2 regions of the Paenibacillus sp. FSL H8-0332 genome follow, and region 2 is predicted to be linked to the other one. Evidence: riboswitches for the same ligand, from Rfam matches in the RefSeq annotation. Region 2 holds a riboswitch; the other holds the start of a gene.

Region 1 (3,424 bases), 840 kb from region 2:
CGGCCCCCCTTGCCGCTACAACAAGCGGCAATATCGGATCTTTAGCCGGGAGCTTCGCCTGCGGGCGAAGCGGATGTAAAAGCACAGCCTGTTATGAAATGGAGCGGAGAGGAATTTTGGAGCTGTAGGAGCGTTAGCGTCCGCCTTTGTATTTGGATTTCTACCGCGAGGAGCGGTTCTAATCAGGAAATCCAAATACAACAGCGGCCGTAAGCCCAAAATTACTTGCAGCGACCCTCATAACAGGCGGGATTTTAACTCACAGCTCCGCAACAAGAAATACCCAATAACAATACGATATGGAGGGTTCACTATGAAACTAGTACTTCTATCAGGCGGCTCCGGCAAGCGGCTCTGGCCGTTGTCCAATGATTCACGCTCTAAGCAATTTCTGAAGGTACTGGAAAGCCCGGCAGGTGAACCGGAATCGATGGTACAACGGGTATGGAGACAGCTGGAGGAGAACGGCATGGCAGGGTCCTCTTATCTGGCGACCGGACGCAGCCAGGTGGAGATGATCCAGAGCCAGCTCGGCAGCGAGGTGCCGATCATCGTGGAGCCGGAGCGGCGGGATACCTTCCCGGCCATTGCGCTGACGGCGGCCTATCTGTATTCCATCGCGGGGGTGTCCCCAAGCGAGACCGTGGCGATTCTGCCGGTGGACCCATACGTGGAATCCTCCTTTTTCGAAACGGTGCTGCAGCTGGAGAACACCATGCTGGTGAGCGGGGCGAACCTGGCGCTGATGGGCGTAGTTCCCGAGCATGCTTCGGAGAAATACGGCTACATCATTCCAACGGGCGCCGATGCGGGAGCCAATGGTTACCTGCAGGTCAGCCACTTCCAGGAGAAGCCGGACCGCGTGCAGGCCGAGGAGCTGATCAGCCAGGGCGCGCTCTGGAACTGCGGAGTGTTCGCCTTCCGTCTGGGTTACCTGCTGGATATCCTGCAGCGCAAAGGGCTGCCGCTGAATTACGAAGAGCTGCAGAAGCAGTATAAGCTACTGTCCTCGATCAGCTTTGATTACGAAGTGGTGGAGAAAGAGGAGAACATCGTCGTACAGCCATACGCCGGATTCTGGAAGGACCTGGGTACCTGGAACACCCTGACCGAGGAAATGACCAGCAACCATGTCGGCAAAGGCTTTGTGACCGCTGACTCCGAGGGCACCTGCCTCATTAACGAGCTGGATATTCCGATTACGGTAATCGGGGCGAAGGATCTGATTATCGCCGCCAGCCCGGACGGCATTCTGGTGACGCACAAGACTGAGAGTCCGCGGATCAAGGAAGTGCTGAAGTCTTTTGAACAAAGACCGATGTACGAGGAGCGCCGCTGGGGTCACTACAAGGTGATTGACTATGTGAAATATGACGAGGGCAACGAGGTGCTGACCAAGCGGATTTTCATCAATGAAGGTAAAAATATCAGCTATCAGCTGCATCACAAACGCAGTGAAATCTGGACCTTCATCAGCGGAGAAGCCAGCATTGTCATCAATGAGAAGATGCATACGGTGAAGGCGGGAGATGTGGTGCGGATACCGGAAGGAACCAAGCATGCCATTCTTGCTCTTACCGATGTGGAGTTCATTGAGGTGCAGACGGGGTCGGAGCTCGTAGAGGAGGATAACATTCGTATTACTCTGGACTGGGAGGATATAGCTCTACATCAGTTCATTTCGTAGGTCTAACTTATCTATTTAACCAAATGTTACAATTTCAAATCAGGCATTAAGAACTATTTTTTGGGATAATTTCGACATTACTATACATTAAATTTGCATAGAGACGATACTTAAGGTAAGAGGGATTGATCCTTCCAAAACGACAATGGCAAACCTAATCGAAAGATAGGGACGCAAAGCTATAGGGCCTTCGCAAGAGTGGCAGCCTGGCTACCGAAAGGAAGAGAATATTGTGAAAACTTACCGTAAGTCTCGTTTGTTCTGCGCTGTGTTGTCGCTGGCCGTGGTATTGTCTGCTGTACCCGTGGGACTGGGAATCGCCCCTTCCACCGTCAAGGCTGCCTCCTCGGAAGGAGGGCCAGTGAACCCTAATGCCTCCCCTGAGGCGGTCAAGCTGCTGAACAATCTGTATGATATCTCGGGAAATGGAATCATTACAGGCCAGCATGACTATTTCGAGAGTCCTGATGAGCTGAGCAACAAGCTGAAGGGAACAAGCGGACAATACGCAGCACTACATGGTTATGAGCTTGGAGCCATCGGTGGACAGAGTGAGAGCGGAGTAGCTGCACAACGCAAAAACATCGTCTGGAGTGCGACGAACTGGTCCAGAGCGGGCGGAATTGTCGCCATGACCTTCCACCAGAACCTGCCGGGCACCAAGCACGAATGGTCCAATGTGCAGAAGTCAATCACCCAAGCGCAATTCAACAAATACGTAACCCCCGGCACTACAGAGTATAATGCGCTGATCACTGATCTGGATAAAGTAGCTGTCTCTCTGAAAAGCCTGCGGGATGCTAAGGTTCCGATCCTCTGGAGACCGTACCATGAAATGAACGGCGGCTGGTTCTGGTGGGGCAAGAAAGACAACTTCACTGCACTATGGAATATTATGTATGACCGGTTCGTGAACGTTCATCAGTTAAATAATCTGATTTGGGTATGGAACCCGAATGCGCCGAATGCCAACTCTGATCCCTATGCACGGACCTATCCGGGCGCGGACAGAGTGGATGTGCTGGCAGCAGATATATATAATAACGACTACTCGAATAAATATCATGATGATCTGACCAGCCTGGCTGGCGGCAAACCGATCGGCATCGGCGAGAACGGCGAAATGCCGAACATCTCGAAGCTGAAGCTGACCCAGCAGAATTATGTGTTCATGATGAACTGGGGCAAGATGCTCTATGAGAATAACAGCACGGCGACGATCAAGAATTTCATGAATGACAGCTACACACTAACCCGTGACCAATATAAGGCCTGGTCTGCTCCGGCGGCGGCTCCTAAGCCAACCGCAACGCCGACGCCTACAGCAACCGCAACCCCAACACCGACGCCAACAGTAACGCCGACACCAACCGCAACACCAATGCCAATTCCGACACCAACCGTTGCGCCGATCCAGAAGCCGGTCCCAACCTCCGGTGAGACGGAGAATAAGCCTGCTCAGAATGGCTTGCTTGGAGAATACTTCAAGAACATGACGCTCTCGGGGACGCCGGTTATGGTACGTAATGACGACGTCATCAGCTTCAATTGGCGTCAGGGTACGCCTAATGCTGCACTCGGCATAGACTACTTCTCGATCCGCTGGAGCGGCCAGATTAAGCCGGCTTACAGTGAGACCTATCAGTTCTATACTACATCGGATGACGGTATCCGCTTATGGGTGAACGGCACAGCCGTCATTGACAGCTGGGTGAAGCAGAGTGGAACTGCCCGCAC
Region 2 (3,424 bases):
TTGCTCATTCCCCGTGTGAATTACAGGTCTTTGATTCGAGATGACATTACCGCCAACTGCAAATAATCCGCCTGTATTGATATTCAAATGATTATTTACACTGACGTTGTCCCGGACAAAGAGGTCCCCTTGGGCTACATTTAGTTCTGCCCTTGAGTTATTGGATACCACTTCTCCAACAGACATTTCTTCGTCTACATTCATAGTTACCATAGTATTGATATTCATATTGCCTTGTACTACTATCCGTTTCGCGGATAGATCGAGCGAGCCATTGTTATAAACCAAAGAACCTGCAAACAATTCATTATCCACATGAATATTGGAACTATTATTCAAATGCACAGTCCCCTGTACCCATAGGTTACCAAGATTCTCATCTGGTGCAGGGTTGATAACATTAACATCTAACTCAGTATTTGCATTTAATCCTCCACGGAGGATTAGCGATCCGTACACCGTTACATTCAGATTCCGGTTCGTATTCATACCATCTACGATTAAAATGACAGGCTGTTCTGCACTTCCAAACGTAACGCTTGATTCTAAATTCAGTTGTCCTGTTACAATAATTGCAGGCTTGTTGCCGCTGGAGCGGATAGAGCTTTGAATAGCTTCAATATCAGAATTTCTTATTGCCACTGCATTTTGGCTAAGCTGCTGTATTTGTTGTTCATTAGATTCTATTTGTTCGCGGATATGCCGGGAGATCTCTCCTTGCAGGCCATTCACCCGAATAAACGGCGGTGCGTTATGTACATTGGTCATACTTCCAGATAGGAGAACTTTGTCTCCGGCAACCTTATTGGGTTCAAAGGGCAGGCGGATTTGAGGCGGTATCAAGGCGGGAGTGTATGTATTAACTAATGAAATATCTATGCTATTGAGAGCAGTCTCAATTCCAGCAGCATTGATTTGACTTAACGTTAGTCTTCCATCTTCGACAGCAACCTTCTTCTTGACCGTTCTATGCTGCCCTGCTTCAAGAGTGAGTCCCTCCATCACTTTGATATTCTCGACAGTTAGGGAATTGTTGCTGCTATATACAGAGTCACCTACGGTTACTGAGACTTCATAAGTACCATTGTCTAGTGCAATTTCCCACTTTCCATCTGGATGGATTCGTGTCAGGCTGCTTATGCCGGAGTTATCGTATGTATCTCTTGAGACGGTTGCATCGGTATGATCCATGTTCCAGCCGTAGGCGTATTGGTTTTTAACGCTAAAAACGGCTCCAGAATCTGCAAGCTCCCCGTCCTGTAGGGGCGTTTCTTCGGGCTGAAACTGGATTTTGAGAACACTGTCCTGTGCGGAAATCTTCATCTCTGAGAATCCCACAAAAGGGGTCAGGAACTGAGCCAGAATGATAAAACACAATATTTTACTTATAAGACTCTTCTTGTTTGTCATAAAAGACCTCCGCTCAATTACAATTCATTAAAAAAAGGCGCAAAAAAACCACCGGAAAGAGCGGCCCGGCTACCATTCACAGATGGGTGTCTCCCGCCCTGTGGTAAGGCCCGTGGCTTTGCGTCCCTGACTTTCGTACAGGTTTGCCTTTTTAGTTCTAATGGTTATTTCAAGAGAAATCATTTGTAAATCACTTCAATTACAATCTGTACTTACCTTGGCAATAATACCCTATAATTGAATCATTTAATATTGTTCATTTTGTGAACATTTTGAACTAAGCAACCCCCGCACCACCACCCAACTTCCCAGCGGTGCTGCGCCCAGCACCAGCATGAGCAGCGTGATGGTGCGCAGAGACTGACTCTGTGACAACACCGCGATGAAGATCAGCAGGCCGAGGAGGCGGCCGCTCATCAGGCTAAGCTCCCTGAGTACTACCAGCTCCACGCGTTTGGCGGCGCTCTCCTCGGACACTCCCATCAGGTCGAAGCTGGTGGACAGCATCGGCAGCATGTAGAGCGGCAGGCAGAGCGAGGTCCCTATCCCCATGATTAGGAGGGTCGTAAAGTTCACCTTCCACAGCAGCGGAAGAAGGAAGGCGATGAGCAGCAGACTGCCTGCCAGCATACCGCCGAGCCGGGCACGGGGCTTGAACCATCTGCCAGCCGCGTAATAACTGATCAGGGATACAGCAGAGGTCAGCAGAGCAAACTGTCCCAGCTTGCTCTCCTCCTGTGCTGCAATGTAGACGAGCAGACCGATCAGGAAGGAGAATACGCCTTCCCGGATGCCCTGGAACACTAGCGCCGCCGCAACTGGCCGCCAAGGACTGCGCCTGCGGGTAAGCTCATGCCAGGGCTCCAGCCAGAGATAGGCTTCGCCGCGCGGCCGTTTGCGCAGGCCGAAGCTGAGCACAGCAGCCACCCCATAGATACAGAGCGACAGTATGAATACCATGCGGTAGCCTTGTCCGCCTTGCCAGCGGGAGATCATCCAGCCGGACACCCAGGGTCCGGCTATTCCCGTCAGAGAACCCAGCAGACCCATCCACCCGTTATAGAAATCGCGGTTGCTCACGTCCGTAATCTCGAAGAATACAATATTGAACGCCAGCCAATACAGCCCGATGGATAGTCCGAGGACCCCGCCCAGCGGCCAAATAAAATGCACCGTTTCTCCTTGCAGCCACAGCACCAGCAAATAAAAAAAGCCCGATACGGCAATTCCCAGCCGTAGGGCATTCATTTTGTTATGCTCTTTCACCCACTTGCCGCCGAGCCAAAAACTGAGACCCACGGCAATCTGCTGGGCCACGGTGAACCAGCCGATCATGGCGAAGTTCTGCCGGCTTTTCCACAGATATACGTTGAGGAACGTCCCTGCAAGTACTGTAGCCAGCAGGTATAGCCCGCCTACAGCCAGCAGCAGCGCCGCCTGTCCCCGTTCTGAACCTCTCATGCCAGCCCTCCCTGCTCGTCCTAAGACACTTCATCTATCACTAACATGTCCAGAAGGCAGGGAAAGCATGAATCCGATCTTTATTCGGCGGAGGTGCTCAGATTGCGGACAAGCTGGATGCGGTCTTCCTGCGCCAGACTATGCTGCACATGGAAGCAGGAAGGGCAGACGTACACATTCAGCGCGAAGGGAGGCTTCAGCACCGCTGCGCCAGCCAGCGCTTCCGGCGTTGCCGGAGTGAACCCGTCTACCTGCTGCGTACCGGAGTGAAGCATCAGCTCATGGCATTGCGGGCATTCCGGCGCTTCCAGCTGGGCAGCCAGCAAGCCTGAGACCTTGTCCTCATAACGCTTCAGGTCATAGTCATCGCCGAACTGGCTCAGCGTACCCCATACAGGCACCACGCTATCCTTGTCGTCGTCATCCCACAGGTTCTCGTCGCTGATCTCTTCCTCCCCGGAGGCTTCCTGCGTATCCGGCTCTTCATCCTCCAGATCCTCTGCACCTATCGTCACTGTGCGGTAGCCGCTAAGCTCGTTATTGCAATGAGGAC

The links. A riboswitch is a leader RNA that binds a small molecule or an ion and turns the genes downstream of it on or off. The one in region 2 is predicted to bind cyclic di-GMP.
Region 1: it holds a riboswitch for cyclic di-GMP, as region 2 does, so the genes downstream of both, NST43_RS03300 (PA14 domain-containing protein) here and NST43_RS06940 (PA14 domain-containing protein) in region 2, are expected to answer to the same signal.

The regions. Positions count from the first base shown of each region.
Region 1 covers NZ_CP150145.1:767,747-771,170, forward strand. Annotated here, with positions in the region: gene NST43_RS03295 (sugar phosphate nucleotidyltransferase) at 314-1,687, shown strand; cyclic di-GMP riboswitch class I at 1,825-1,905, shown strand; gene NST43_RS03300 (PA14 domain-containing protein) at 1,920-3,424, shown strand, end outside.
Region 2 covers NZ_CP150145.1:1,608,340-1,611,763, reverse strand. Annotated here, with positions in the region: gene NST43_RS06940 (PA14 domain-containing protein) at 1-1,410, opposite strand, end outside; cyclic di-GMP riboswitch class I at 1,467-1,568, opposite strand; gene NST43_RS06935 (MFS transporter) at 1,657-2,871, opposite strand; gene NST43_RS06930 (hypothetical protein) at 2,952-3,424, opposite strand, start outside.